Regions from separate parts of the Streptomyces sp. NPDC015130 genome, predicted to be linked through region 1. Evidence: riboswitches for the same ligand, from Rfam matches in the RefSeq annotation. Region 1 holds a riboswitch; each other region holds the start of a gene.
What was found. Region 1 has a riboswitch for cyclic di-AMP ahead of ACF08F_RS17810 (peptidoglycan DD-metalloendopeptidase family protein). Riboswitches for the same ligand answer to the same signal wherever they lie in the genome.

Region 1 (9,643 bases):
CACCGCGAGCGGGTCACCGTCGAGGAGTGCCTGGAGATGGAGGGCAACAAGACGGGCGCCCTGCTCGCCTGCGCCGTCTCCATCGGTGCCGTCCTCGGCGGCGCCGACGACCGCACCGCCGACAAGCTGGAGGAGTACGGGTACCACCTCGGGCTCGCCTTCCAGGCCGTCGACGACCTCCTCGGCATCTGGGGCGACCCGGAGTCCACCGGCAAGCAGACCTGGAGCGACCTGCGCCAGCGCAAGAAGTCGCTGCCGGTCGTCGCGGCCCTCGCCGCGGGCGGACCCGCCTCCGAGCAGCTCGGCCGACTGCTCGCCGAGGACGCCAAGTCCAACGACTTCGACAGCTTCTCCGAGGAGGAGTTCGCCTTCCGGGCGGCCCTCATCGAGGAGGCCGGAGGACGGGAGTGGACCTCCCAGGAGGCCCGCCGCCAGCACGCCGTCGCGATCGCGGCCCTGCACGAGGTGGACATGCCCGCCCGTGTGCGGGAACAGCTCACCGCGCTGGCCGACTTCGTGGTCGTACGGAAGAGATGATCACCATCACCCTGATATGAGTTCGCGGTCGCCGGCCGGTGCCTTCCGGCGCCGGCCGACGGCAGACCCGTAGAAGCAGAAGTAACCGACTGCCGCAAGGGGAAGCCATGACAGCGACGACCGACGGAAGCGCCGGGGCCGTGGGCCCCAGGGCGGCCGCGGCCAGTACCACGCAGGACACCGGCGCCGCCGCGCCGGGCCTCGACGAAGCCGCCGCACGGGCCGCGGAGCGCGCCGTCGAGCACCTGCTCGCCCGCCAGGACCCGGCGGGCTGGTGGAAGGGCGACCTGGAGACCAACGTCACCATGGACGCCGAGGACCTCCTCCTCCGCCAGTTCCTCGGCATCCTCGACGCCGACACCGTCCGCGCGGCGGCCCGCCACATCCGCGGCGAGCAGCGGGAGGACGGCGCCTGGGCCACCTTCTACGGCGGACCCGGCGAGGTCTCCGCCACCGTCGAGGCCTATGTCGCCCTGCGGCTCGCGGGGGACCCGCCCGAGGCCCCGCACATGGCCCGCGCCTCCGCCTGGGTGCGCGCCCGGGGCGGCATCGCCGCCGCCCGGGTCTTCACCCGGATCTGGCTGGCCCTCTTCGGCTGGTGGCGCTGGGAGGACCTGCCCGAGCTGCCCCCCGAGCTGCTCTTCCTGCCGAAGTGGTTCCCGCTCAACATCTACGACTTCGGCTGCTGGGCCCGGCAGACGATCGTGCCGCTCACCGTGGTCTCCGCGAAGCGCCCGGTCCGCCCCGCGCCCTTCCCGCTCGACGAGCTGCACACCGATCCGGCCCGGCCGAACCCGCCCCGTCCCCTCGCCCCGGCCACCGGCTGGGACGGGATCTTCCAGCGGCTCGACAAGGCGCTGCACGCCTACCACCGGATCGCGCCGCGCGGGCTGCGCGGGGCCGCGATGAACCTGGCCGCGCGGTGGATCGTCGAGCGCCAGGAGAACGACGGCTGCTGGGGCGGCATCCAGCCGCCCGCCGTCTACTCGGTCATCGCCCTCCACCTGCTCGGCTACGACCTCCAGCACCCGGTCATGCGCGCGGGCCTGGAGTCCCTCGACCGCTTCGCCGTCTGGCGCGAGGACGGTCCCTCCGGGCCCGACGGCCAAGGAGCCGGCCCCACCCGCATGATCGAGGCCTGTCAGTCGCCGGTCTGGGACACCTGCCTCGCCGCCATCGCGCTCGCCGACGGGGGTCTCCCCCCTGACCATCCGGCCCTGGTCAAGGCCGTCGACTGGATGCTCGACGAGGAGATCACCCGGACCGGGGACTGGGCGGTGCGGCGGCCCGGGCTGCCCCCGGGCGGCTGGGCCTTCGAGTTCCACAACGACAACTACCCCGACATCGACGACACCGCCGAGGTGGTGCTCGCCCTGCGCCGGGTCAGGCACACCGACCCGGCGAGGGTGGACGCGGCCGTCGCCCGGGGCATCACCTGGACCCTCGGCATGCAGTCGCGCAACGGCGCCTGGGCCGCCTTCGACGCCGACAACACCAGCCCCTTCCCCAACAAGCTCCCCTTCTGCGACTTCGGGGAGGTGGTCGACCCGCCCTCGGCCGACGTCACCGCCCATGTGGTGGAGATGCTGGCCCACGAAGGGCTGGCCGAGGACCCCCGTACCCGCAGGGGAATCGAGTGGCTGCTCGCGAACCAGGAGCCGAACGGCGCCTGGTTCGGCCGCTGGGGCGTCAACCACGTCTACGGGACCGGCTCGGTGCTCCCCGCGCTCACCGCCGCCGGACTGCCCGTCTCCCACCCGGCCGTCCGCCGGGCCGTCCACTGGCTCGGGACCGTGCAGAACGAGGACGGGGGCTGGGGCGAGGACCTCCGCTCGTACGAGGACGAGGCGTGGATCGGACGCGGTGCCTCCACCGCCTCCCAGACCGCCTGGGCGCTCCTCGCCCTCCTCGCGGCCGGCGAGCGAGAGTCGGAGCCCGTCCGGCGGGGTGTGGCCTGGCTCGCCGGGACGCAGCGCGAGGACGGCACCTGGGACGAGCCGTACTTCACCGGGACCGGCTTCCCCTGGGACTTCTCCATCAACTACCACCTGTACCGGCACGTCTTCCCCCTCACGGCGCTCGGGCGCTACGTGCACGGGGAGCCCTCGCCCGGCAAGGACCGCTGATGGGCCGCGGGCCGGGCCCGGACCCGGCCGCCTGCCCCGGCACGGCTCCGCCGCTGCTGATCGCCTGCGCGCTCGGCATCGAGCAGTTCGCCCTGCGCAGCGGGGACCGCGGCGGCGCCCCGGGGCCGGTGACCGTGGTGCGTACGGGCATGGGCCCCGCCCACGCCCGCCGGACCGTCGCCCGGGTGCTCGGCGAGGAGCGGTGGGCGGACGCCGCCGTCATCGCCTCCGGTTTCTGCGCGGGGCTCGCCCCGGGCATGCACCCGGGGGACCTGGTGGTCGCGGAGGAGACCCGTGGCCCCGAGGGCACGACCCCCTGCGTCGGCACCGAGCTCCTGGTGAAGGCGCTGGTCAGAGCCGTACCCGGGCGGACCGTCCACACCGGCCCGCTGAGCGGCTCCGACCATGTGGTGCGCGGCCCCGAGCGGGCCGCGCTGCGCGCCACCGGCGCGATCGCCGTCGACATGGAGTCCGCGGCGACCCTGCGCACCGCGCGGGAGGCCGGACGGCTCGGGAGCGGCCCGGACGCCCGCCCGGTTGCGGCCGTCCGGGTGGTCGTGGACGCTCCAGAACATGAACTGGTCCGGATCGGCACGGTACGCGGGGGAATATCAGCCTTCCGTGTCCTTCGTGCCGTCCTTCCCGCGTTCTTCGAATGGCACCGTTCTTTGCTGCTCCCCAGGAGGTGAACGAGTTATGGCCATGCCGCTCCGTCAGTCCATCAGGGTCGGGACCTACCTCTTCGAACAGAAGCTCCGCAAGCGGGACAAGTTCCCGCTGATCGTCGAGCTGGAGCCGCTCTACGCCTGCAACCTCAAGTGCGAGGGCTGCGGAAAGATCCAGCACCCGGCGGGTGTCCTCAAGCAGCGCATGCCGGTCGCGCAGGCCGTCGGCGCGGTCCTGGAGTCCGGCGCCCCCATGGTGTCCATCGCGGGCGGCGAGCCCCTGATGCACCCTCAGATCCACGAGATCGTCCGTCAGTTGGTGGCCAGGCGCAAGTACGTCTTCCTCTGCACCAACGCGATGCTGCTCCGCAAGAAGCTCGCGGACTTCACGCCCTCCCCGTACTTCGCCTTCGCCGTGCACATCGACGGCCTGCGCGAGCGGCACGACGAATCCGTCGCGAAGGAGGGCGTGTTCGACGAGGCGGTGGCGGCCATCAAGGAGGCCAAGCGGCGCGGCTTCCGCGTCACCACCAATTCGACCTTCTTCAACACGGACACCCCGCAGACCATCATCGAGGTGCTCAATTTCCTCAACGACGACCTTCAGGTCGACGAAATGATGATCTCGCCCGCCTACGCCTACGAGAAGGCCCCCGACCAGGAACACTTCCTCGGCGTCGAGCAGACCCGGGAACTCTTCAAGAAGGCCTTCGCGGGCGGAAACAGGCGCCGCTGGCGCCTCAACCACTCGCCGCTCTTCCTGGACTTCCTCGAAGGAAAGGCCGATTTCCCCTGCACGGCCTGGGCCATTCCCAACTACTCGCTCTTCGGCTGGCAGCGCCCCTGCTATCTGATGAGCGACGGCTACGTCCCCACGTACCGCGAACTCGTCGAGGACACCGACTGGGACAAGTACGGCCGCGGAAAGGACCCGCGCTGCGCCAACTGCATGGCCCACTGCGGCTACGAACCCACCGCCGTCCTCGCCACCATGGGTTCCCTCAAGGAGTCCCTGCGCGCGATCCGGGAGACCGTCTCCGGGAGCGACGGGTGAGGTGGCCGGCATGAGCGGCGAGTTCGACCTGCGGGCGCTGCTCGCCGAGCGCGGCGGCGAGCGTTACGAGCTGCACGCCAGGTACCTCAACCACCAGCTGCCGCGCATGCTCCACACCATCGGCTTCGACAAGGTGTACGAGCGGGCCGAAGGTGCCCACTTCTGGGACGCCGACGGCGTCGACCACCTCGACATGCTCGCCGGCTTCGGCGTGATGGGCCTCGGACGGCACCACCCTGTCGTCCGCAAGGCCCTCCACGACGTCCTGGACGCCCAGCTCGCGGACCTCACCCGCTTCGACTGCCAGCCCCTGCCGGGACTGCTCGCCGAGCGGCTGCTGGCCCACAGCCCGCACCTCGACCGCGTCTTCTTCGGCAACAGCGGCACCGAGGCCGTGGAGACCGCCCTGAAGTTCGCCCGGTACGCCACCGGGCGGCCCAGGGTCCTCTACTGCGCCCACGCCTTCCACGGGCTCACCACCGGCTCGCTCTCCGTCAACGGGGAGCGATGTTTCCGGGACGGCTTCGAGCCGCTCCTGCCGGACACCGAGATCGCCCTGGGCGACCTGGAGGCCCTGGAGCGGGAGCTGCGCCGGGGCGACGTGGCCGCCTTCGTCGTGGAGCCGATCCAGGGCAAGGGCGTCCACGAAGCGCCGCCCGGCTTCCTGCTCGCCGCCCAGGAGCTGCTGCACCGGCACGGCGCGCTGCTGATCGCGGACGAGGTGCAGACCGGCCTCGGCAGGACCGGCGACTTCTACGCGTACCAGCACGAGGCCGGGGTCGAGCCGGACCTCGTCTGCGTCGCCAAGGCGCTCTCCGGCGGCTACGTGCCGGTCGGGGCCACCCTCGGCAAGGACTGGATCTTCAAGAAGGTCTACTCCTCGATGGACCGGGTCCTCGTCCACTCGGCGAGCTTCGGGGCGAACGCGCAGGCCATGGCGGCCGGGCTCGCCGTCCTGTCGGTCATGGAGGACGAGGGCACGGTCGCCCACGCCCGCCGGATGGGCGAGCTGCTCTCGGGCCGCCTCAGGGAGCTCGTGCCCCGCTACGAGCTGCTGCACGAGATCCGCGGGCGCGGTCTGATGATCGGGATCGAGTTCGGCCGGCCGTCCTCGCTGGGGCTCCGCGGCCGCTGGACGATGCTGCAGACGGCCCGCAAGGGACTCTTCGCGCAGATGGTCGTCGTGCCGCTGCTCCAGCGGCACCACATCCTCACCCAGGTCTCCGGGGACCGTCTGGAGGTGATCAAGCTGATCCCGCCGCTGGTCGTCGACGAGACGGACGTGGACCGGTTCGTCACGGCCTTCACGGCGGTCATGGACGAGGCCCACGGCGGCGGCGGGCTGATGTGGGACTTCGGGAGGACCCTGGTGAAGCAGGCGGTCGCTCAGCGTTAGCGCGAAGGTCTTTGCCTCTGGGGCAAGAAACTTGCCTCAGAGGCATGATCCTGGCGCAATGGACACATGGACCACGTCCCCGGGGAGATCTCCCCGGACACCGCCACCCCCGGCGTCCTGCCCGACGTCGCCCCGCAGCTGCGGGCCCTGCGCCGCCGCCGGGGACTCACCCTGGAGGCCGCCGCCCAGCGGGCCGGTCTCTCGCCGGCCCACCTCTCCCGGCTGGAGACGGGGAACCGGCAGCCTTCGCTGCCGATGCTGCTCGGCCTCGCCCGTATCTACGGTACGACGGTCTCCGAGCTCCTGGGCGAGGCACCCCCCGAGCGGGACCCCGTCGTCCGGGCCGGCCGCTCCGAGCCCGTCGAGGCCGACGGCTGGATCTACCGGCAGGCCGGCGGCGCCGGGCGGGCGCTCCAGTGCCTGCGCGTCCACGTGCCGTACGCCACCCGGGCCGACATCGTGCGGGTCCACCCCGGTGAGGAGTGGATCCACGTCCTGGAGGGGCGGGTGCGGCTCGCGCTCGGCGAGGCCGTCCACGTCCTCGATCCGGGGGACAGCGCGCACTTCGACTCGCTGACCCCGCACCGCATCGGCGCCGCCACCTCCGGCGGGGCCGAGCTGCTCTTCGTGCACACCCTGCTGCAGAGTCCCGTCGCCGAGCTGTGCCTCGGGGACGGAACGCCGCACCGGCGCTGAGACCGCGTGATCCCGTCCGAGAAGAAAGGCACGACATGTCCGAGAAGTCCGTACCGGTCACCGGCGAAGAGCGCGGTGAGGGCAAGTTCCCCAAGGGGCTCGTGCTCCGCCTCTTCGCCTACCTGATCGCCGGTCACCTCTTCGCCGGCTTCCTCTACCTGCTGTTCATGCTGGGCGGCCAGAACCGGTAGGGGTCAGGGCCCGGGGGCCCTGACCCGGCGGGGTCACGCCTCGGTGAGGAGGCGCTCCCGCAGCCGCTCACGGGTCTCGGGGGCCAGCTTGAGCCCCTCCGTGAGGTAGGTCTCGACCGATCCCCAGGTCGCCTCGATCGTCTCCAGGGCGGCCCGCAGATACTCCACCCGCGCGTCGAAGAGCGGGCTCAGCAGCTCCATCACCTCGGGCGACATCGCGTCCGCGGCGGTGGAGCTGCGGCGCACCTTGTAGCGGCGGTGCGGGTCGTTCGACTTCACGTAGTCCGCCTCGATCGCCTCGCGCTCGACGCCGACGGCGAGCAGGGTGATCGCGATGGAGAGGCCGGCGCGGTCCTTGCCCGCCGCGCAGTGCATCAGGGCCGGGACGCTCTCCTCGGCCATGGAGTGCAGGATCCGGCTGTGCTCCTCGGTCCGCTCGACCACCATCTTCCGGTACGAGTCGGACATTCGGGTCGCGGCCTTGCCGTCCCCCAGGATCTCCCGCAGCTGCGCTATGTCGCCGTCGCGCACCAGCTTCCAGAACTCCTTGCCGTCGGCCGGGTCGTTGAGGGGGATGTTCACGTTCCGCACGCCGGGCAGTTCGACGTCCGCGCCCTCGACCTTGCGGTCGGCCTCGTTGCGGAAGTCGAAGACGGTGTGCAGGCCCAGAGAGGCGAGGAAGGCGGCGTCGGTCTCGGTGGCGTGGGCGAGGTGGCCGCTGCGGAAGAGCCGGCCGGGTCGCACGGCGCGCCCGTCCGTCGTCGGCAGGCCGCCCACGTCCCGGAAGTTGCGGACCTCGGCCAGCTCGGGTTCGTTCGCTTCGGTGGGCGGGACCTGCGGCAGCTGCTGCGTCACGGATGCTCCTGGGGGGTCGTCGTTCGGGGGCCCGATGCGAGATCGGTTCCTGGGGCAATCATCCAGGTGGGGCGGGGTCGGCGCACCCCCTCGGACGGGAATGGGCGATCTGTCCGAAATTGACCGTTAGGTCGAACGCGCCCTGGTTGAGGGCGAGATGGGCGCCGGCGCGTGAGCAGGGTCATAGAAGTGACGGATCGTGGCCGAGGGCCCGGAGCAATTTCCGTACGGAAAAGGGAAATCGAGGGACCGTCATCGACGGAGGGTGACCGGAATTCCGGACGGAATGCGGCCCCTGTAATGCCGGTGGAAATCTGCGGCTTGTTCGCTCCGACCCCGCTCGTCTAGCGTCACCGTCAATCCGGTCGGACCGCCGAATCCTGCCACCGTCCGGAATCCGCACTCATCCCATGTGTGGCAGGAGCGGGGGACCCAGGAAGTACGCCGGTCCCGCGACAACAGGACGGCTCGGGGTGAAGCCGCGTGGACACGCGGCCGGACATCTCCAGTCCGAACCCGACAGCTCACCTCGTAGGCGCCGGAGAGGAATTCGCCATGCCCGCGAAGGGTAAGCACCGCCGTCCCAGGATCAACCCGCTCACGCGTGGACTCGTCGCCGCCGGTACCGGAGGCGCCGTCGTCGCGCTGCCGCTCCTCGGCGCCACCGGAGCCCACGCCGCCGAGCAGGCCGCCCCGGCCGCCGTCCCCGCCCAGGCCGTCGTCGCCCAGGCGAAGGCGCCCGCCGCCCTCCAGGCCGCGCCCGCCGCCGCGAAGGCCGCGCCGAAGACGTACTCCGTCGTCAGCGGCGACTACCTGTCGAAGATCGCCGCCGAGCACCACCTCGCCGGCGGCTGGCAGAAGCTCTACGCGGACAACCGCCAGGTCGTCGGCGAGAACCCCTCGCTGATCCTTCCCGGCATGAAGCTCACCCTCGGCGCGAAGAACACCGCCGCCCCGAAGAGCGCCGCGCCCAAGGCCGCCCCGAAGGCCGCGCCCAAGGCCGCCGCGAAGGCCGCCCCGAAGAGCGGGTCGACGCAGGGCTCCGGCGACGAGACCCGCGCCTCCCGCAGCAGCCAGCGCGCCGCCGCCCCGGCCGCCGCCGTGCAGTCGGACGCCGGCTCCTCGACCGGCTGGGTCGCCCCCGTCAGCGGCGGCATCTCCACCCCGTACCGCGCCTCCGGCTCCATGTGGTCCTCCGGCTACCACACCGGTGTCGACTTCATCGCCTCCTCCGGCACGACCGTCCGCGCCGTCGGCGCCGGCAACGTCGTCTCGGCCGGCTGGAGCGGCGCCTACGGCAACGAGGTCGTCATCCAGCACGCCGACGGCACCTACTCGCAGTACGCCCACCTCTCCTCCCTCTCCGTCTCGTCCGGCCAGTCCGTGACCGGCGGCCAGCAGATCGGCCTGTCCGGCTCCACCGGCAACTCCACCGGCCCGCACCTGCACTTCGAGATCCGCAGCTCGCCGAGCTACGGCTCCGACCTGGACCCGCTGGCGTACCTGCGCCAGCACGGCGTCTCCATCTGACGTACCTGCTCACCCGCGTGGCCCGGCACCCCTGTGCCGGGCCACCGGTGTGCCCGGCCTATTCCGGCTTGGCAATTTCTTTATCGGTGGCATATGTCACCCACCGTCAACCCCTCCTTACGGTCGCGTAGGTCACATCCGAAAGGGAAGGATGTGCTCCCGTGGCAGACGATTCGAGATCAAGAGACAAGAACGCATTCGGGTCGTACGCGGCGATCGGTGACAGCTTCACCGAGGGCGTCGGAGACCCCGGCCCCGACGGGACGTACGTCGGCTGGGCGGACCGCTTCGCGGTCCTGCTCGCCGACCAGCTGCCGGAGCACGACGACTTCCGCTACGCCAACCTGGCCGTACGCGGACGCCTGCTCGACCAGATCGTGGCGGAACAGGTCCCCCGGGCGAAGGAACTCGCCCCCGACCTGGTGACCTTCTGTGCCGGCGGCAACGACATCATCCGGCCCGGCACCGACCCCGACGACGTGGCCGAGCGCTTCGAGCGCGCCGTCGCGGACCTCACCTCCGCGGTCGGCACCGTCATGGTGACCACCGGCTTCGACACCCGCGACATCCCCGTGCTCAAGCACCTGCGCGGG
Region 2 (9,643 bases), on a different contig from region 1:
GGAGAACAGCTCATGGCAGAGGAAGTCTTCGACGGCTTCGACCACACGCGGTACGAGCAGGAGGTCACCGAGCGCTGGGGCCGTGCGGCGTACGAGCAGGGCGACCGCTGGTGGCGCTCGCTCGACGCCGAGGGGAGGAAGGCGTTCCTGGACGAGCAGACCGGCATCGCCCGCGACTTCGCGCAGGCGGTACGGGACGGCCTGGCCCCCGACAGCGAGGCGGTGCAGGCGATCGCGCGGCGCCAGGTCGCGTGGCTGTCGGCCACGACGACCCCGACCAAGGAGTACGTGATCGGACTCGGCCGCATGTACGTCGACGACCCGCGCTTCACCGCCCACTACGACAAGCACGGCGAGGGCACCGCGCTCCTCGTCCGGGACGCGATGGCGGTCTACGCGGAACGGAGCCTGTGAGCGATCGCAGCGATCCCAGTGGTCGGAAGTGGTCGGAAGTAAACGGTGGCCAAAACCGCGCCCGTCGTTTTGGCGGTGCGTGACACCCCGCCGTAGTCTCACGCGCACCATGGGTGACGACGGTGTGAGTGACGTAGGAAGGCGGGCGCCCGCCGTCCTCGTCCTGCTCGCGCTCCTCGCCCTCCTGATGAGCGTCTGCCACGGAGCGCACGGGCACGTCCTGCCCGCCTCCAAAAGCGCGTCGGCCGCCGTCTCCGCCCCCGCCCCGCCGCACGGCTGCGAGCGGTCCGGGGAGGTCTGGTCCTTCGACGCCCACCTGCCCGCGCATACCACCGCCTCACAGCTCGCCGCACCCGAGTCCGGCGGGGCCGTGACCCCGTCCTCGTACGCGGCGGACCTCCGCACCGACCCCCGCGCACGCTGTGTCCGGGGCAGGGCGGGACCCGGCCCCGAGCCGGGCCTTCTGCTGATCGCCCTCGGAGTGGACCGGAACTGAGCCGGGTCCCGCACCCACGCGTGACCAGGTTCCTTTCGGCGTACCACCTCAAGGACGTAGACCCCATGAACAGTCGCCTGTTCGGCAACACCCTGCCCATCGCCGTCCAGACCGTCGGCAACACCCCCGTCCTCTGGACGGACGACGGCTACTGGGCCAAGCTCGAAGGCTTCAACTTCGGCGGCATCAAGGACCGCGCCGCCCTCTACATGGTCGAGCAGGCCCGCCGCCGCGGCGAGCTGCGGCCCGGCGCGCCCATCGTCGAGTCGTCCTCCGGGACGCTCGGCCTCGGGCTCGCCCTCGCGGGCGTCCTGCACGGCCACCCCGTGCACGTCGTCACCGACCCCGGCCTCGAACCGATCGTCGAGCGGATGCTGGTCGCCCACGGCGCCCAGGTCCACGTCGCCACCGAGCCCAGCCCGCAGGGCGGCTGGCAGCAGGCCCGGATGGACCTCGTCGCCGACCTGCTGCTCCGGCTCGACGGGGCCTGGTGGCCCAACCAGTACGGGAACCCCGACAACTGCGACGCCTACGCCGGGCTCGCCGCCGAGCTGTCCGAGCAGCTCGACCGGATCGACGTCCTGGTCTGCGCGGTCGGCACCGGGGGCCACTCGGCCGGGATCTCCCGCGCGCTGCGCGCCACCGGCAGCCCCGCCCTGGAGCTGGTCGGCGTGGACTCGATCGGCTCCACGGTCTTCGGCCTCCCCGCCGGGGACCGGCTGATGCGCGGCCTCGGCTCCTCCATCCACCCGGCCAACGTGGACCACGACGCCTTCGACGAGGTCCACTGGGTGGCCCCCGCCGAAGCGGTGCGGGCGGCCCGCCGGCTGGCCTCGCGTCAGTTCGCCACCGGCGGCTGGAGCGTGGGCGCGGTCGCGCTCGTCGCCGGCTGGCTGGCCCGCACCCGGCCGCGCGGGACACGGATCGCGGCCGTCTTCCCCGACGGGCCGCAGCGGTACTTCGACACCGTCTTCAACGACGAGTTCTGCGCGGCGCACGGGCTCCTCGACGGGCCGGTGCGGGAGGACCCCGTCGCGTACGAGGCGGACAGGGCCGTCGACGGCTGGACCCGCCGGGTGCTGGAGCGGGCCAAGTGACCACGGCGGCGCCTCCCCGCGGAGGCATCTGGAAGCAGAGCCGCACCTTCGACCCGGCCGTCCGGCTGCTCTTCCTCAACCAGCTCACCATCAACCTCGGCTTCTACATGCTGATGCCGTTCCTGGCCGCGCACCTCGCGGACGGGCTCGGCATGGCCGCCTGGGCGGTCGGCCTCGTCCTCGGCGCCCGGAACCTCTCCCAGCAGGGCATGTTCCTGGTCGGCGGGGCGCTCGCCGACCGGCTCGGCTTCAAGCCGCTCATCGTGGCCGGCTGCGCGCTGCGGACGGTCGGCTTCGGGGCGCTCGCCTTCGCGCAGTCGCTGCCGATGCTGGTCGCCGCCTCGCTCGCGACCGGGCTCGCCGGGGCGCTGTTCAACCCGGCGGTTCGGGCCTGCCTCGCGGCGGAGGCCGGGGAGGAGCGGCGGGTCCAGGCCTTCGCGCTGTTCAACGCGTACTACCAGGCCGGGATCCTGCTCGGCCCGCTCGTCGGCGTGGCGCTCACCGGGGTGTCGTTCCGGCTGACGTGCACGGTGGCGGCGGTCCTGTTCGCCGGCCTGACCCTCGTACAGCTCCGGCATCTGCCCGCGGCGGCCGGGGCTTCCGCGCGGGAGGCCGCGGGGAAGGACGGGCGGGGGCAGTTCCGTACGGTCCTCTCGCACCGGACGTTCTGGCTCTTCTCGCTCGCGATGACCGGCTCGTACGTGCTGTCCTTCCAGGTCTATCTGGCGCTGCCGCTCGCGGCGGGCGGCACGGGGCTCACGACGGCGCTGTTCGTCGTCTCGGCGCTCGTCGCGCTCGCCGGACAGCTGCGGATCACGGCCTGGTGCCGGCGCCGTCTCGACCGCGAGCGGTGCCTGGTCCTCGGACTCGCGCTGATGGGCGGGGCCTTCCTGGTGCCGGCGGCCCTGGGCCGGGGCGTGGCGGGGCTGTTGCTGTGCGCGGTGGTCCTGGCGGTGGCGAACGCGGTGCTCTACCCGTACGAGATGGACACCGTCGTCGCCCTGGCCCGGGGGCGCTGGGTGGCCACCCACTACGGGCTCTACAACACGGTCTGCGGAATCGGGATCACCGTCGGGAACCTGGCGACGGGCGCGCTGCTCGACGTGACCGGGTGGTCGGCGGTCCCGTGGCTCGCGCTGTGCGCGGTCGGCCTGGTGTGCGCGGGCGCGGTCGCCCTCCTCGCCCGCGGGGGCCGCCTCGCGGAGCCGGGGCCGGAGAAGCCGGGCGCGGGGCCGGAGCCGGAGATCCCGGCCGCAGGGCCGGAGCCGGAGAAACCGGCCGCGGACGCGGGACCGGAGAAACCGGCGGCGGCCGCCCCTTAGAGCCCGGCGCGGTACGCCAGTCGGCCCCGTGGAGGTCGCCGCCGAGTGCGGTGGCGGCCACCCTGGGAGGGCGCGGTACAGAGCACCGTGACCGGTACGGGCCGGTACGGGCCGGGGCAGGAGAGCACAGGTGGGGCACCCCCAGGAGCGGCGGCGGGCGGGCGGCGGGCGGCGGCGCGGCGACGGCCGTGCCGCCTCCGGCCCTCCCGTGTACGGCGGAGCCCGGCGGTTCATCCGTGCGCTGCCCCCGCTGATCATCGTGGGCGGCCTCGCCTACGACGTGGCGACACCGCCCGAGTACACGGCGGCGCCGCTCTTCTCCGCCGCCCCGCTGATAGCCGCGCCCTTCTTCTCCATGCTGACCACCCTGCTCACCGGGATCGCCGCCGTCCTCGCCTCCGTCGGGCTGCACGGCTACAACGGCACCGTCGACGAGATCCCGGCCCTCACCGAGACGCTGACCGTCGTCACCGTGTCCGCGCTCGCCCTCCTCATCAACCGGGTCGTGCGGCGCAGCGGCGAGCGGCTGGCGTCCGCCAGGGTCATCGCGGAGACCGCGCAGAAGGCGGTGCTGCCGACGCCCGACGAGCGCATCGGCGGGCTGCAGTGCGCGGCCCGCTACGAGGCGGCGCAGGCCGACGCGTTCATCGGCGGCGACCTGTTCGCGGTCCAGGACACCCCGTACGGGGTGCGGCTCGTCGTGGGGGACGTGCGGGGCAAGGGGATGGACGCGGTCGAGGCGGTCGCCGTCGTGATCGGGGCGTTCCGCGAGGCGGCCGAGCAGGAGCGGAGCCTGGAGGGGGTGGCGCAGCGGCTGGAGCGGGCGCTGACCCGGGAGGGGACCCGCAGGGCCGGGCTCGACGCCTTCGAGGGGTTCACGACGGCCGTCCTGGCGGAGATCCCGCGCGACGACGGGCCGGGGGACGGAGGCGTACGGGTCGTCAACCGCGGGCATCCGCCGCCGCTGCTGCTGTACGTGGACGGGGATCTGGACGTGCTGGATCCGGCGGAGCCGGCGCTGCCGCTCGGGATGGGGGAGCTGGCGGCGTGGCCGGACCGGGCCGAGGAGCGGCCGTACCCGCCGGGCGCGACGCTGCTGTTCTACACGGACGGCCTGTCGGAGGCGCGGGACGCGCAGGGCGTCTTCTACGATCCGGCGGCCCGGCTCGCCGGGCGGATCTTCCCGGGACCCGAGGAGCTGCTCGACGCGCTCGTCGACGACGTACGCCTCCACACGGGCGGCGGGTCGACGGACGACATGGCGCTGCTCGCGGTGAGCAGGCCCGCGGCGGGGCAGCAGGAGAGGCGCCGGACGATGCCGGTGGTCCCGCCCGCCGCGCCGGCTCCTTCGGGACCTCTGGGGACTCCGGCTGGGCCTTCGGCGGGGCCTTCGGCACGGCCCGGTCACCAGGCGTAGTCGAAGGGTGTCACTCCGATAACAATTGACATAACGTCAGATCGCAGGGGTTCGGCCACTCCTTGCTGAAGGGGGGTCAACTCGGGCGATTCCCCACCAATTCAATGAACGATCACTGGGAACAGCTTGGAATCGGGCGCCCCTGTCTATTAACGTTCGATAACGCAGCGCGGTCGTCACACCCGTCGCAAGAGGCGGCACCGTGCGCACGCGCCGAATCCTGAAAAGGAACCGGGGAACCACCATTTGGGGTGAATCAGGCCCTTCGCACCCGTGCGACGAGCCCGTAGGAGACCTTCCTGCTCCGAACCCGTCAGCTAACCCGGTAGGCGAGAAGGAAGGAAAGGAGCGCGCCCCCGTGGCGTCCAACACTCCCGCATCCGAGGCCCCCTTCGACGCCTTCGGTGGTGGTGCGGGTCCTGCCGCTCCGGACACCGAGTGGAACCCCGACGAGGGAACCCTCCGCTCCGGCGGACGGCACCGGGTCGTCAAGCAGCGCTCCAACTTCGCCCGTTCCTCCACCGTCCTCGGCGTCGGCGTCATCGCGGCCGTCGGTGCGGGCGGCCTCGCCACCGCGCAGGAGAAGCCCCCGGTCGCGATATCGCTTCCCGACCTCCCGGACCTCCCCGACCTGAACCTCCCGGCCGCCGAGGACCTCCCCGGCGTCGGCGAGCTCTTCGCCGACGACCAGGCCGACCAGCAGATCCAGGACACCATCGCGGCGACCGGCGGCAACCCGAACCCGCTCACCGCCGCCACCTACGTGACGCCGGGCACGGACGACGCCTCCGCGACCACGCGTGCCGCCCAGGCCTCCTTCACCACGCAGAACGCCACCGCCGAGGCGGCCCCGACCCGCGCCGCCGACGCGGGCGAGATCCTGCGCGCCCGCATCCTCCAGCAGGCCGAGCAGCAGCAGGCCTCCGCCGACGCCGCCGAGAAGCTCGCCGCCGAGAAGGCCGCGGCCGAGAAGGCGGCAGCCGAGGCCGCCGCGGCGGAGAAGGCGGCCGAGGAGGCCAAGGCCAAGGCCGAAGCGGAGGCCAAGGCCAAGGCGGAGGCGGAAGCCAAGGCCGAGGCCGAGCGGATCGCCGCCGAGAAGGCGGAGGCCGAGCGCCTCGCCCAGCTCGCCGCGAGCTACTCGATGCCCCTCTCCTCGTACAGCCTCAGCGCGACCTACATGCAGTCCGGCTCGATGTGGTCCTCCGGCTACCACACCGGCCTCGACTTCGCGGCCCCCACGGGCACCCCGCTCAAGGCGGTCCACAGCGGCACGATCAAGTCGGCGGGCTGGTCCGGCTCGTACGGCTACCGGGTCGTCCTGGAGCTGGAGGACGGCACCGAGGTCTGGTACGCCCACCTCTCCTCCATGACGGTCGGCGCGGGCCAGACCGTGACCACCGGCGAGACGATCGGCCGCGTCGGCGCCACCGGAAACGTCACCGGCGCCCACCTCCACATGGAGGTCCACACCGCGGGCGGCGACGGCATCGACCCGGCGGCCTGGCTCCGCTCCAAGGGCCTGTCGCTCTGACGCTCCCGCGTCACGCACGGACCGGCCCCGACGGAATAGCCCCGGTGGCGCGGGTGGTTGATCACCGCATGACGACCCTCCGCCCGCTGGGCACTTCCGACCTGCACGTCTTCCCGCTCGCCCTGGGCGGCAACGTCTTCGGGTGGACCTCCGACGAGGCCGAGTCCTTCGCCGTCCTCGACGCCTACGTCGCCGCCGGCGGCAACTTCGTCGACACCGCCGACATGTACTCCTCCTGGGCCGAGGGCCACGAGGGCGGCGAGTCCGAGACGGTCATCGGCCGCTGGCTCGCCTCCCGCGGCCGCCGGGACGACCTCGTCATCGCCACCAAGGTCGGCGCCCACCCCCGCTACAAGGGGCTCGCCGCCACCACGATCAAGGGCGCCGTCGAGGAGTCCCTGCGCCGCCTCGGCACCGACCACATCGACCTCTACTACACGCACTTCGACGACGAGACCGTCCCGGTCGAGGAGATCGTCACCGCCCTCGACCAGCTCGTGAAGGACGGCAAGGTGCGGGCCGTCGCCGCCTCCAACATCTCCCCGGAGCGGCTGCGGGCCTCCCTCGACTTCGCCGAGGCGGAGGGCCTCACCCGGTACGTTGCGCTCCAGCCGCACTACAACCTGGTCTCGCGCGAGACGTACGAGGGCCCCCTCCAGGAGACCGTCGAGCAGGCCGGCCTCTCCGCGGTCCCCTACTTCGGCCTCGCCTCCGGCTTCCTCACCGGCAAGTACCGCCCGGGCACCACCGTCGACAGCGTCCGCGCCTCCGGTGCCGCCGAACACCTCGACACCGAGCGGGGCCGGGCCGTCCTCTCCGCCCTCGACGCGGTCGCCGAGGCCCACGACGCCGAGGTCGCCACCGTCGCCCTCGCCTGGCTCGCCGCCCAGCCGACGGTCGCCGCACCGATCGCCTCGGCCCGCACGGTCGACCAGCTCCCGGCACTGGTCGCCTCGGCGGACCTCACGCTCACGGAGTCGGACCTCAAGCTCCTGAACGAAGCCTCGGCCTCCTGACTCCCCACTAGGGCGTGTTGCGAAAATCCCGCCTGCCCGACGGCGCCTGGCACGCACGCTCGCCGCGTTGTCGGGATCACCCCGATACATCCAGTATCGGGGCGACCCTCCGCCTTGCGATCGCACGCACCAGACGCCGTCGGGCCCGCCCTTCGGGCGGCCGGCGCTACTTTCGCAACACGCCCTAGCTCCGATAGGGGTTGTAGCCGCCGTAGTCCAGATACTGCGGCGGCGCCCACACCCGCCCGGTGGCCCGTGCGGCGTACGTGAGCGCGGGGGAGGCGACCGCCCGGCGCTGCCAGAGGTGGTGCAGGAGCTCCTGCTCGCGGGCCGGGAAGTCGGGCCCGGCCGCGCCGCGCCGGGCCCGGTCCCGGAGGAACGCCAGGGTCGTCGCGAAGGACTCGTACTCGCCGACGGCCTGCGCCGCCGGAGGGCCGTACGTCCGGGCGGCGAAGGAGCGGGCCACCTGGCGGGCCCGCATCGAGGAGAGGGCCAGCGGCTCGGCGGGGGAGAGCCACCCGGCCGCCGCGTACGCCGGGAGCTCGCCGGATATCGTGCGCAGCTCGCGCTGCCGGCTCCACACCGCGAGCCAGGTCAGCAGGCCGAAGGCCGGGACCATGAAGCACGCGTACACCAGGTAGAAGGCCCAGGGGCCGCCGAAGGTGGCCGAGCCGTTCCAGGCGGCGTGCATGCCCATGGCGAGCAGCAGCCCGGCGAGCGGCAGCAGCACGCGGCGGAGCCGCTTGCCGCGGGGAGCGAGGGCGGCGAAGCCGAAGCCGATGCCGGTGAGCACGGTGAACAGCGGGTGCGCGAACGGCGACATCACGACCCGTACGAAGAAGGTCGCGGCGGTCACGGAGCCGATGCCGGTGGAGCCGAACTCCTGGTCCTCGCCGAAGGCGTTGCCGAGGTAGAGGATGTTCTCGGTGAAGGCGAAGCCGGTCGCGGTGAACCCGGCGGCGACGACGCCGTCGACGAGCCCGCCGAAGTGCCGTCGGCGGAAGAGGAAGAGGATCAGGATCGCGGCGGCCTTCGCGGTCTCCTCCACGACCGGCGCGATGACCGTGGCACCGAGGGTGTCGGCCGAGTCCGGGTCGGCGGTGGCCGTCGCGATCCAGCGGACGGCGAAGGAGTTCGCGAGGATCGCGACGAGCGCGGCGGCGAAGGCGCCCCAGGCGAAGGCGAAGAGCAGGTTCTTCCAGGGCCCCGGCTCGACCCGGTCGAGCCAGCGGAACGCCGCCATGAGCAGCGGTACGGGAAGCACCGCGAGGCCCAGCCCGACGAGGAAGCCCTGGGTGCCGGTCTGCTCGCGGACCAGCGCCAGGATCACGAGCGCGCAGAGCGCGAGCAGCGTGATCACGGCGACGGCCCGGAACAGCCGGCTGCGCCAGAAGGCGCGGCGGGGCCGGTAGCGCCACGTGGACCGGTCGGCGGCGGCCGGAAAGGCGGGCTCGTCGGTGCTCCGGCGAGGAACGGGAACGACCGCGACGACGCCCTCGGCCTCGCCTTCGACTTCACCTTCGACAGGAACGGAGTTCGACACGCGATCGACCCTAACGACCCCTGCCGACACCGGGCCAAGGAGCGGTGTACTCCCTGTCACTTCCTCCGGAAGAGGAGGTCGTGCACGACGTGCCCCTTGTCCAGGCCCTGACCCTCGAAGCGGGTGACGGGACGGAAGTCCGGGCGGGGCGCGAAGCCGCCGTCGGCACGGGTGTTCTCGAAGTCGGGATGCGCGGAGAGCACCTCCAGCATCTGCTCGGCGTACGACTCCCAGTCGGTGGCGCAGTGCAGCACGCCGCCGGGCTTGAGCCGGGTCGCGAGAAGGCTGAGGAACTCGGGCTGGATCAGCCGCCGCTTGTGGTGGCGGGCCTTGGGCCACGGGTCCGGGAAGTAGACGCGGCAGCCGTCGAGGGAGTCGGTGGCGAGCATCTCGCGGAGCAGGATGATCGCGTCGCCGTTGGCGACCCGGACGTTGGTGAGCCCGTTGCGGTCGGCGAGACCGAGCAGATTGCCCTGCCCGGGCGTGTGCACGTCCACGGCGAGGATGCCGGTCCCGGGGTCGGCGGCGGCCATCTGCGCGGTCGCCTCGCCCATCCCGAAGCCGATCTCCAGGACGACCGGAAGCCCGTCGAACATCTCGCCGAGGTCGAGGACCCGCTTGCCGTCGATGTCGAGGCCCCAGTCGGGCCACCGCTTGAGCATGGCCTCGGCCTGCCCGTAGGTGACACGGCTGCGCCGCGGCTGGAAGCTCCGGATCCGCCGCTCGTGATGAGCCCCGGCGGGATCGGGCAGGGGCCCCTCACCGGGGGCGAACATCCGACTGCCCCGCCGAGCGACAGGCTGGACG
Region 3 (9,643 bases), on a different contig from region 1:
GGCCTGGGGTCCCGGGGCCTGAGCGGTTGCGGCTTGGGGGGTGGTCGCTCGGGGGGCCTCGGTCGGCGCGGTGGTGGGCTGCGCCGGGTGCCCTGCGCTCGCGGGGGGTGCGGTGGGGGTGGTGGTGCCGGCCGGGGCGGGGGGTGACGCGGACGGCGGAGTCGTACGGGTCGCCGCCGACGCCGGCCGGGTGCTCGTCGCGACCGCGAGGGCCTCCGCCAGGCCGCCCATCTCGACGTGGACGACGACGACGGGCTTCGCCGGGGCGGGCACGGACGCGACGGCCTCGCGCAGGGAGGCCGCGAGGACCTCCCCGTCACCGGACTCGGTGGCGCCGTTCTCCCCGACCCAGGGGATCGCGTTCACCACGACCGCGTCGGACGTCTCGTCCGCGAGCGCCGCCGCGAGCGCGTCCCGGAAGTCCGCCGGGCCCGCGGCCGTCGTCAGGTCGAGCGGGCGCAGCGGGCGCAGCCCCTCGGTCAGACAGGCGTCGTACGTGAGGAGGCCGAGCGACTCGGAGTTGCCGAGGATGGCGACCCTCGGCCCGGCGGGCAGCGGCTGGGCGGCGAGGAGCAGTCCGGCGTCCACGAGTTCGGTGACGGTGTCGACGCGGATCACCCCGGCCTGGCGCAGCAGCGCGGAGACCGTGGCGTGCGGGATGCGGGTGACGGGCACCCGGTGGCCGGGCGGCGCGCTGCCGCTGTGCCGGGCTCCCTTGACGACCACGACCGGCTTGACCGCGGCGGTGCGCCGGGCCAGCCGGGTGAACTTCCGGGGGTTGCCGATCGACTCCAGGTAGAGGAGGACGACGTCCGTGCCCGGGTCGTCGTACCAGTGCTGGAGGAAGTCGTTGCCGGACACGTCCGCGCGGTTCCCGGCCGAGATGAAGGAGGAGAGCCCCGCGCCGTGCCGGTGGAGACCGGCGAGGAGGGCGATCCCGATCGCGCCGGACTGGGTGAAGAGTCCGATCCGGCCCGCGGCCGGCATGTGGGGGGCGAGGGAGGCGTTGAGCCGGACGTCCTCGGAGGTGTTGATGATCCCGAAGGCGTTGGGGCCGATGATCCGCATCCCGTACGAGCGGGCCTGCCGTACGAGCTGGCGCTGCCTCTCCCGGCCGGCCGGGCCGCTCTCGGCGTATCCGGCGGAGAGGACGACGAGGCCGAGCACGCCGTGCTCGCCGCAGTCGGCGACGACCTCCGGCACGCGCTCGGCGGGGACGGCGACGATCGCCAGGTCCACGGGCTCGCCGATGGCCGCCACGGAGGGGTGGGCCGGGACGCCGTCGAGCTCCGCGGGGCCGTCGGTGAGCGCGGCGTTCACCGCGTGGACGCGGCCGGTGAAGCCGGCGCCGAGGAGGTTGCGGAGGACGGTCCGGCCGACGCCGCCGGGGGTGCGGCCGACGCCGACGACGGCGACGGAGCGGGGGTTGAGGAGCCGCTGGACGGACCGGGCCTCCGCGCGCTGTTCCCGCGCGCGCTGGACGGCGAGGGAGCGGTCGGTCGGTTCGAGGTCGAGGTGGAGCCGGACGGAGCCGTCCTCGAAGCTCCGCTTCTGGGTGTAGCCCGCGTCGGTGAAGACCTTGATCATCTTGTTGTTGGCGGGGAGCACCTCGGCGGCGAACCGCCGGATGTCCCGCTCGCGCGCGACCGCCGCGATGTGTTCGAGGAGGGCCGAGGCGACTCCGCGCCCCTGGTGGGCGTCCTGGACGAGGAAGGCGACCTCGGCCTCGTCGGCCGGGTGCGAGGCGGGCATGCCGCGTTCGTCGATGCGGTCGTAGCGGACGGTGGCGATGAACTCGCCGCCCACGGTAGCGGCGAGGCCCACCCGGTCGACGAAGTCGTGGTGGGTGAAGCGGTGGACGTCCTTGGCGGAGAGCCGCGGGTAGGGCGCGAAGAAGCGGTAGTACTTCGACTCGTCCGAGACCTGCTCGTAGAAGCTGACCAGCCGGTCGGCGTCGTCGGCCGTGATCGGCCTGATGCGCGCGGTGCCGCCGTCCCGGAGCACCACGTCCGCCTCCCAGTGGTCGGGATAGGCGTGCTCCGGTGGTGCCGGTGGTGCCGGTCGATCCGCCGCTTCCGACTGCTCCGACGCGCTCTGCATGGGGCCAGCCTACGGCCGGTGCACGGCACGGGCACCGGTCGCGCGGCGGGTGCCTGCCGTGCAAGGTGGGGAGGGCCGAAGGACGGTGCGGTCCGGGCCGAAGGTCGGTAGGAGCACCGCGCATCCCGTGAGAGACTGGTCTAGACAACCCGCTTGAGACTTGAAGGGCAACACCATGGCTGAGCGCCGCGTCAACGTCGGCTGGGCCGAGGGCCTCCACGCCCGCCCCGCGTCCATCTTCGTCCGTGCCGCCACGGCTTCCGGCGTTCCGGTGACGATCGCCAAGTCCGACGGCACCCCCGTGAACGCCGCCTCGATGCTCGCGGTGCTCGGCCTGGGCGCGCAGGGCGGCGAGGAGATCGTCCTGGCCTCCGAGGCCGACGGCGCCGAGGCCGCGCTGGACCGCCTCGCGAAGCTGGTGGCCGAGGGTCTCGACGAGCTCCCCGAGACCGTCTGACCCCGCCTTCCCGTACGACGAGAACCGCGGCTGCCGGAATCCCGGCGGCCGCGGTTCTCGCGTTTCCGGGGCCGGATTTCCGAGCCGGATTCCCGAACCGGATTCCCGAGGATTCCCGAGGGATCTCGACCCGGTTTCCGGATCCTGCGTTTCCCGGGCCGACTTCCGCGTAATTCCGGGCAGCGCGAAGCAGCTCCGTCGAATTCCTCTTCTTTGTATACGGTGCGCGCGTTAATTCTGACCGCTCGCCGTGTTGACGACATGTTGCGAAACCCTCACACGGCCGCGCTCCGACCCTTTGAGCCGGTGCAGTGCCAGCGAGCGCTCCGCGTGCAGCGCCGTCAGCGCCCTGGCCCGCTCCGCGTCGCCGCGCGCGACGGCGTCCACGATGGCGCCGTGCTCGGACCAGGCCTCCACGGGGTGGGCCGGCTGCTCGACGGCGTACATCCAGGTGATCTTGTGCCGGAGCTGGGTGAGCAGGGCCGTCAGAGCCGGGCTGCCGGAGGCCTGTGCCAGCGTCTCGTGGAACCAGCCGCCGAGCGAGCGCAGATCCTCCCCCTGGCCGCGCCTGGCCCGCTCCTGGCCCAGCCTGACCAGGCCGCGCAGCACCTTCAGATGGGCCTCGGTGCGGCGCTGCGCGGCGCGGGCGGCGCCGAGCGGTTCGAGCAGGGCCCGCATGTCGAGGAGATCGGCCGCCTCCTGCTCGGTGGGCTCGGCGACATGGGCGCCGGCGTGCCGGCGGGTGACGACGAAACCCTCGGACTCCAGGGTGCGCAGGGCCTCGCGGACCGGGACACGGGAGACCCCGTAGCGACGGGCGAGCTGCTCCTCGGTCAGCCGCCCACCCCGCTCGAAGACACCGGAGACGATGTCGTCCCGGATCGCCGTGCACACCGATTGCGCGGGAACGCGCATGTCCGACCTCCGCCTTTGGTCCGCGAGAGACAATTCGGGTGACGCCTGTTCTGCGTCCGTCCCGTGCTCTTCGTGTGCTCGTCCCGTACTCGTTCCGAGCCTGTTCCGAGCTTGTTCCGTGACTCTATTGCAGCGGGCCGGAATTTCCGATGCCCGCATGGAATCCAGGCTCATACATTTCGGTCGCCCGGTCGACGAAAAAGCCCCGGCTCAGTACGAGCCGGGGCTTTTGCGACGCGATCGACGTGGTGTCAGAGGCTGACGCCGCGGGCGCGGAGGTAGGAGATCGGGTTCAGGTCCGAGCCGTAGTCGGATCCCGTGCGTGCCTCGAAGTGGAGGTGCGGGCCGGTCGAGTTGCCGGACGAGCCGGAGACGCCTATCTGCTGACCCGGCTCGACGGTCTGGCCGACGTAGACCCCGATGGACGAGAGGTGACCGTACTGGGTGTACGTGCCGTCGTTCATCCGGATGACGATGTTGTTGCCGTACGCGCCGCCCCAGCCGGCCTCGACGACGGTGCCGGAGCCGACGGAGACGACCGAGCTGCCGTAGGAGGCGTGGAAGTCGATGCCGGAGTGGCTGCCGGAGGACCAGAGCGAGCCGCCGGTCTTGTAGCCGGTGGTCACGTACGAGCCGGCCACGGGGAGCTGGAAGGAGTTGAGGCGGCGGCGCTCGGCCTCGCGGGCGGCGCGCTCGCGCTCCTCGCGGACCTCCTTGGCGCGGGCCTCGGCCTTGCGCTTCGCCTCGGCGCGGGCCTCCGCCTGGGCCTTCTCCTTGGCGACGGCCTCGAAGGCCTCCTGCTCCTGGGCGGCGGCCTGGGCGTCGATCCGGTCCGCGATCGAGTCCTCGGTGATCACCTTGATGCGGCCGGTGTCCTCGGCGGAGCGGTTGTCCGCGTCGGCAGCGAGCGCCGGGGAGGCGAGGGTTCCGATGACGCCGGTGGTGGCGAGCGTCGCGACGCCGGCGATGCCCACGCTGCGGCGCGCCATCCGGCTCGGACCACGATGCTTCCCGGTGGCACGGGTGAACGCCATGTAGAGGCTGATCCTTTCCTTCCCTCTCGCCTACCGGGTTAGCTGACGGGTTCGGAGCAGGAAGGTCTCCTACGAGCCCCTCCGTACGAGACGAAGGCGCCCGATTCACCCCAGGGACTGTGTGGGTCCCCGGCTCCCCAGGCTCGCGCCTGACGGGGACTCGGCGATGACTGTCCGCTGCCGCGAGTGCGGCGCGTACAACTGACGAACAGACGGACCGACGCTATGCGGATCGTCTGTCAATCGGCAAACAGACGCGTCAGTTTGTAAGACATGCCACAGGGCAGACGACCACCCTTGCCCGCAATCCGGACAAACGGGAAGGCCTCGACGAAACCGTGACGTCGAGGCCTTCCGTCGCCGGGTCGGCATGTGCGACCCGGCGGTCGGCGCGTGCGATCAGCCGGTCACCACGGTGACTTCACCGATGCCGAGCGCCCGCACGGGCTCGGCGATCTCCGCCGCGTCGCCCACGAGCACGGTGACGAGCCGGTCCACGGGGAAGGCGCTGACCACGGCCGCGGTCGCCTCGACCGTCCCCGTCTCGGCGAGGCGCGCGTACAACTGGGCCTGGTAGTCGTCCGGGAGGTGCTGCTCGACCTGGTCGGAGAGCGTCCCGGCGACCGAGGCGGCCGTCTCGTACTTGAGCGGTGCCACGCCCACCAGGTTCTGCACGGCCGTCTCGCGCTCGGCGTCCGTGAGGCCCTCCGCGGCGAGCGTCCGCAGCACCTTCCACAGGTCGTCAAGTGCCGGGCCGGTGTTGGGGGTGTCGACGGAGCCGCTGATGGCGAGCATCGACGCGCCGTTCCCCTCGGCGTCGGAGCGGAGCACCTGCCCGAAGGCCCGCACGCCGTACGTGTAGCCCTTCTCCTCGCGCAGGACCCGGTCGAGGCGGGAGGTCAGCGTGCCGCCGAGGCAGTACGTGCCGAGGACCTGGGCCGCCCAGACGCTGTCGTGGCGGTCCGGACCGATCCGGCCGATCAGCAACTGGGTCTGCACCGCGCCGGGACGGTCCACGATGACGACCCGTCCGGTGTCGTCGGCGGTGATCGGCGGCATCGCGAGCGTCTCGGCCGGCTCGCCGGTCCAGGCGCCCAGCGTCTCGGCGAGGACCTTGTCCAGGTCGACGCCCGTCAGATCGCCCACCACCACGGCGGTGGCCGTGCCGGGACGGACGTACGCCTCGTAGAAGGCACGCACGGCGGCGGCGTCGATCGCGGAGACCGTCTCCTCCGTGCCCTGGCGCGGCCGGGACATCCGCGAATCGGCCGGGAAGAGCTCCTTGGAGAGCTGCTTGGCGGCGCGGCGGGCCGGGTTGGCCGTCTCGTGCGGGATCTCGTCGAGGCGGTTGCGCACGAGGCGCTCGATCTCGGTCTCCAGGAACGCCGGGGCGATCAGCGCCTCGGAGAGCAGCCCGAGCGCCTTGGGCAGCCGGGAGACGGGCACCTCGAGGGAGACCCGGACGCCCGGGTGGTCCGCGTGCGCGTCGAGCGTGGCACCGCAGCGCTCCAGCTCGGCCGCGAACTCCTCGGCGTCGCGCTGGTCCGTGCCCTCGGAGAGGGCCCGGGCCATGATCGTGGCGACGCCGTCGAGACCGGCCGGCTCGGCGTCCAGCGGGGCCGGCAGGAAGAGCTCCACGGCCACGACCTGCTGACCGGGGCGGTGGCTGGTCAGCACGGTCAGGCCGTTGGCCAGGGAGCCGCGGTCCGGGGCCGGGAAGGCCCAGGGCCTGGCGACGCCCGGCTCGGGCTGCGGGTGGAAGTCCATGCTCGTCAAAGACACGGCAGCGTCGGTCACTGGTCCGCTCCCTCTCCCTCGTCGCTGTCGCTCTCGCTCTGTTCGGTGGCCACCGGCTCGTAGACGAGCACCGCGCGGTTGTCGGGGCGCAGCCGGGCCTCGGCGGCCGCCCGCACCTCCTCGGCGGTGATGTCGAGGACCCGGTCGACGGCGGTCAGGGCGAGCTGCGGGTCGCCGAACAGCACGGCGAACCGGCACAGTTCGTCGGCGCGGCCCGCGACGGTGCCGAGCCGGTCGAGCCACTCCCGCTCCAACTGGGCCTGTGCGCGCTCCATCTCCTCGGGCGTCGGGCCCTCGGCGGCGAAGCGGGCGAGCTCCTCGTCGACGGCCGCCTCGATCTGCGGGACCTCGACGCCGCCGGAGGTCTTGACGTCCAGCCAGCCCAGCGAGGGCGCCCCGGCGAGCCGCAGCAGGCCGAAGCCGGCGGCGACGGCCGTACGGTCCCGGCGGACCAGGCGGTTGTGCAGACGGGAGGACTCGCCACCACCGAGGACGGTCAGGGCCAGGTCGGCGGCGTCGCACTCGCGCGTGCCGTCGTGCGGGAGCCGGTAGGCGGCCATCAGCGCGCGCGCCGGGACCTCCTCGACGAGGACCACACGCTGCTCCGAGCCCATGACGTCGGGCAGCGAGCCGTCGCGCGGGGGCCGCTTGCCGTCGTGGGAGGGAATGGAGCCGAAGTACTTCTCGACCCAGGCGAGCGTCTGCGCCGGGTCGATGTCGCCGACGACCGACAGCACCGCGTTGTTCGGCGCGTAGTACGTGCGGAAGAAGTTCCGCGCGTCCTCCAGCGTCGCGGCGTCCAGGTCCGCCATGGAGCCGATCGGCGTGTGGTGGTACGGGTGGCCCTCCGGGTAGGCCAGCGCCGTCAGCTTCTCGAAGGCCGTGCCGTACGGCACGTTGTCGTAGCGCTGGCGGCGCTCGTTCTTGACGACGTCCCGCTGGTTCTCCATGGACTCGTCGTCCAGGGCCGCCAGCAGCGAGCCCATGCGGTCGGCCTCCAGCCAGAGCGCGAGCTCCAGCTGGTGGGTGGGCATGGTCTCGAAGTAGTTGGTGCGCTCGAAGCTCGTCGTGCCGTTGAGCGAGCCGCCCGCGCCCTGCACCAGCTCGAAGTGCCCGTTGCCGTGGACCTGCTTCGAGCCCTGGAACATGAGGTGCTCGAAGAGGTGGGCGAGGCCCGTGCGGCCCTCGACCTCGTGCCGCGAACCGACGTCGTACCAGAGGCAGACCGCGGCGACCGGGGTCAGGTGGTCCTCCGAGAGCACCACGCGCAGGCCGTTCGCCAACCGGTGCTCGGTCGCTGTCAGGCCGCCGGAGCCGGCCTCGGCCGTGGCCGTGTGACCCATGGGCATGTACGTCCCTTCGATCGCGATGTGAAAAAGTCCTGCCACTGTATGCAAGCGCGCCGACACCTCGCGAAGTTCCCGCCCCTTCCAGATGTCCCTCTTCCGGGTCGCGGTCGGCGTTGTCGGTGGCACGGTCCACAATGGTCCGCGTCAGATCAACCTTGTTGGTGAAGGAGCCGCAGCCGCGATGGCCCGCCGCAGCACGAAGACACCGCCGCCGGACGACGCGTACGAGGAGAGGATCCTCGACATCGACGTCGTCGACGAGATGCAGGGCTCCTTCCTCGAGTACGCGTACTCGGTGATCTACTCGCGCGCGCTCCCCGACGCCCGCGACGGCATGAAGCCCGTCCAGCGCCGCATCGTCTACCAGATGGGCGAGATGGGCCTCCGCCCCGACCGCGGGTTCGTCAAGTGCGCCCGCGTCGTCGGCGAGGTGATGGGCAAGCTCCACCCGCACGGCGACGCGTCGATCTACGACGCCATGGTCCGCATGGCGCAGCCCTTCTCCATGCGGCTGCCCCTCGTCGACGGCCATGGCAACTTCGGCTCCCTCGGCAACGACGACCCGCCCGCCGCCATGCGGTACACGGAGTCGCGCATGGCCCCCGCCGCGCTGCTGATGACCGAGTCCATCGACGAGGACACCGTCGACTTCTCGCCGAACTACGACGGCCAGGAGCAGGAGCCGGTGGCGCTGCCCGCCGCCTACCCGAACCTGCTGGTCAACGGCGCCTCCGGGATCGCGGTCGGCATGGCGACCAACATGCCGCCGCACAACCTCGGCGAGGTGATCGCGGCGGCCCGCCACCTGATCCGGCACCCCGGAGCCGACCTCGAGACGCTGATGCGCTTCGTGCCCGGCCCCGACCTGCCGACCGGCGGCCGGATCGTCGGACTGTCCGGCATCAAGGACGCGTACGAGTCGGGCCGCGGCTCCTTCAAGATCCGCGCCACGGCGACCGTGGAGACGGTCACGGCCCGCCGCAAGGGCATCATCGTGACCGAGCTGCCGTTCACGGTCGGCCCCGAGAAGGTCATCTCCAAGATCAAGGATCTGGTCGGTTCCAAGAAGCTCCAGGGCATCGCCGACGTCAAGGACCTCACCGACCGCAACCACGGCCTGCGCCTCGTCATCGAGGTCAAGAACGGCTTCGTGCCGGAGGCGGTCCTGGAGCAGCTCTACAAGCTGACGCCGATGGAGGAGTCCTTCGGCATCAACAACGTGGCGCTCGTGGACGGCCAGCCGCTCACGCTCGGCCTCAAGGAGCTCCTGGAGGTCTACCTCGACCACCGCTTCGAGGTCGTCCGCCGCCGCTCCGAGTTCCGCCGCACCAAGAAGCGCGACCGGCTCCACCTGGTCGACGGCCTCCTCGTCGCGCTCGTCGACATCGACGAGGTCATCCGGATCATCCGGGAGAGCGAGAACTCCGCCCAGGCCAAGGAGCGCCTGATGGAGCGCTTCTCGCTGAGCGAGATCCAGACGCAGTACATCCTGGACACGCCGCTGCGCCGCCTCACCAAGTTCGACCGCATCGAGCTGGAGACCGAGCGCGACCGGCTCAACGGCGAGATCGACGAGCTGACCGGAATCCTCGACTCCGACGCGGAGCTGCGGAAGCTGGTCTCGGCGGAGCTGGCCGCCGTCGGCAAGAAGTTCGCCACCGACCGGCGGACGGTCCTGCTCGAATCGGCGGGCGCGCCGGTCGCGGCCGTACCGCTGGAGGTCGCCGACGACCCGTGCCGGGTCCTGCTCTCCTCGACGGGACTGCTGGCCCGTACGGCGACGGCGGAGCTGCCGCCGGCCGACCCGGACGCGCCGCGCACCAAGCACGACCTGATCGTCTCGGCGGTGGCCGCCACCCAGCGCGGCGACGTCGGCGCGGTGACCTCGGACGGCCGGCTCCTGCGCATCGCGGTCATCGACCTGCCGCAGCTCCCCGACACCGCGGCCACCCCCAACCTCGCGGGCGGCGCGCAGCTCTCGGAGTTCCTGT

Region 2: it holds a riboswitch for cyclic di-AMP, as region 1 does, so the genes downstream of both, ACF08F_RS00065 (M23 family metallopeptidase) here and ACF08F_RS17810 (peptidoglycan DD-metalloendopeptidase family protein) in region 1, are expected to answer to the same signal.
Region 3: it holds a riboswitch for cyclic di-AMP, as region 1 does, so the genes downstream of both, ACF08F_RS31645 (M23 family metallopeptidase) here and ACF08F_RS17810 (peptidoglycan DD-metalloendopeptidase family protein) in region 1, are expected to answer to the same signal.

The regions. Positions count from the first base shown of each region.
Region 1 covers NZ_JBIBVC010000007.1:360,978-370,620, forward strand. The annotation lists gene ACF08F_RS17770 (polyprenyl synthetase family protein) at 1-537, shown strand, start outside; gene shc (squalene--hopene cyclase) at 645-2,663, shown strand; gene ACF08F_RS17780 (1-hydroxy-2-methyl-2-butenyl 4-diphosphate reductase) at 2,663-3,352, shown strand; gene hpnH (adenosyl-hopene transferase HpnH) at 3,360-4,382, shown strand; gene ACF08F_RS17790 (aspartate aminotransferase family protein) at 4,393-5,778, shown strand; gene ACF08F_RS17795 (helix-turn-helix domain-containing protein) at 5,845-6,474, shown strand; gene ACF08F_RS17800 (DUF6126 family protein) at 6,510-6,665, shown strand; gene ACF08F_RS17805 (tyrosine-protein phosphatase) at 6,699-7,520, opposite strand; cyclic di-AMP (ydaO/yuaA leader) riboswitch at 7,882-8,071, shown strand; gene ACF08F_RS17810 (peptidoglycan DD-metalloendopeptidase family protein) at 8,076-9,050, shown strand; gene ACF08F_RS17815 (SGNH/GDSL hydrolase family protein) at 9,212-9,643, shown strand, end outside.
Region 2 covers NZ_JBIBVC010000001.1:16,815-26,457, reverse strand. The annotation lists gene ACF08F_RS00090 (MerR family transcriptional regulator) at 1-414, shown strand, start outside; gene ACF08F_RS00085 (hypothetical protein) at 539-910, shown strand; gene ACF08F_RS00080 (PLP-dependent cysteine synthase family protein) at 976-2,007, shown strand; gene ACF08F_RS00075 (MFS transporter) at 2,004-3,329, shown strand; gene ACF08F_RS00070 (PP2C family protein-serine/threonine phosphatase) at 3,460-4,746, shown strand; cyclic di-AMP (ydaO/yuaA leader) riboswitch at 4,948-5,093, shown strand; gene ACF08F_RS00065 (M23 family metallopeptidase) at 5,105-6,277, shown strand; gene ACF08F_RS00060 (aldo/keto reductase) at 6,346-7,293, shown strand; gene ACF08F_RS00055 (PrsW family intramembrane metalloprotease) at 7,478-8,836, opposite strand; gene trmB (tRNA (guanosine(46)-N7)-methyltransferase TrmB) at 8,893-9,612, opposite strand.
Region 3 covers NZ_JBIBVC010000019.1:143,065-152,707, reverse strand. The annotation lists gene ACF08F_RS31660 (GNAT family N-acetyltransferase) at 1-2,100, opposite strand, end outside; gene ACF08F_RS31655 (HPr family phosphocarrier protein) at 2,276-2,557, shown strand; gene ACF08F_RS31650 (GntR family transcriptional regulator) at 2,789-3,472, opposite strand; gene ACF08F_RS31645 (M23 family metallopeptidase) at 3,724-4,506, opposite strand; cyclic di-AMP (ydaO/yuaA leader) riboswitch at 4,519-4,682, opposite strand; gene ACF08F_RS31640 (M16 family metallopeptidase) at 4,906-6,273, opposite strand; gene ACF08F_RS31635 (M16 family metallopeptidase) at 6,300-7,652, opposite strand; gene ACF08F_RS31630 (DNA topoisomerase (ATP-hydrolyzing) subunit A) at 7,834-9,643, shown strand, end outside.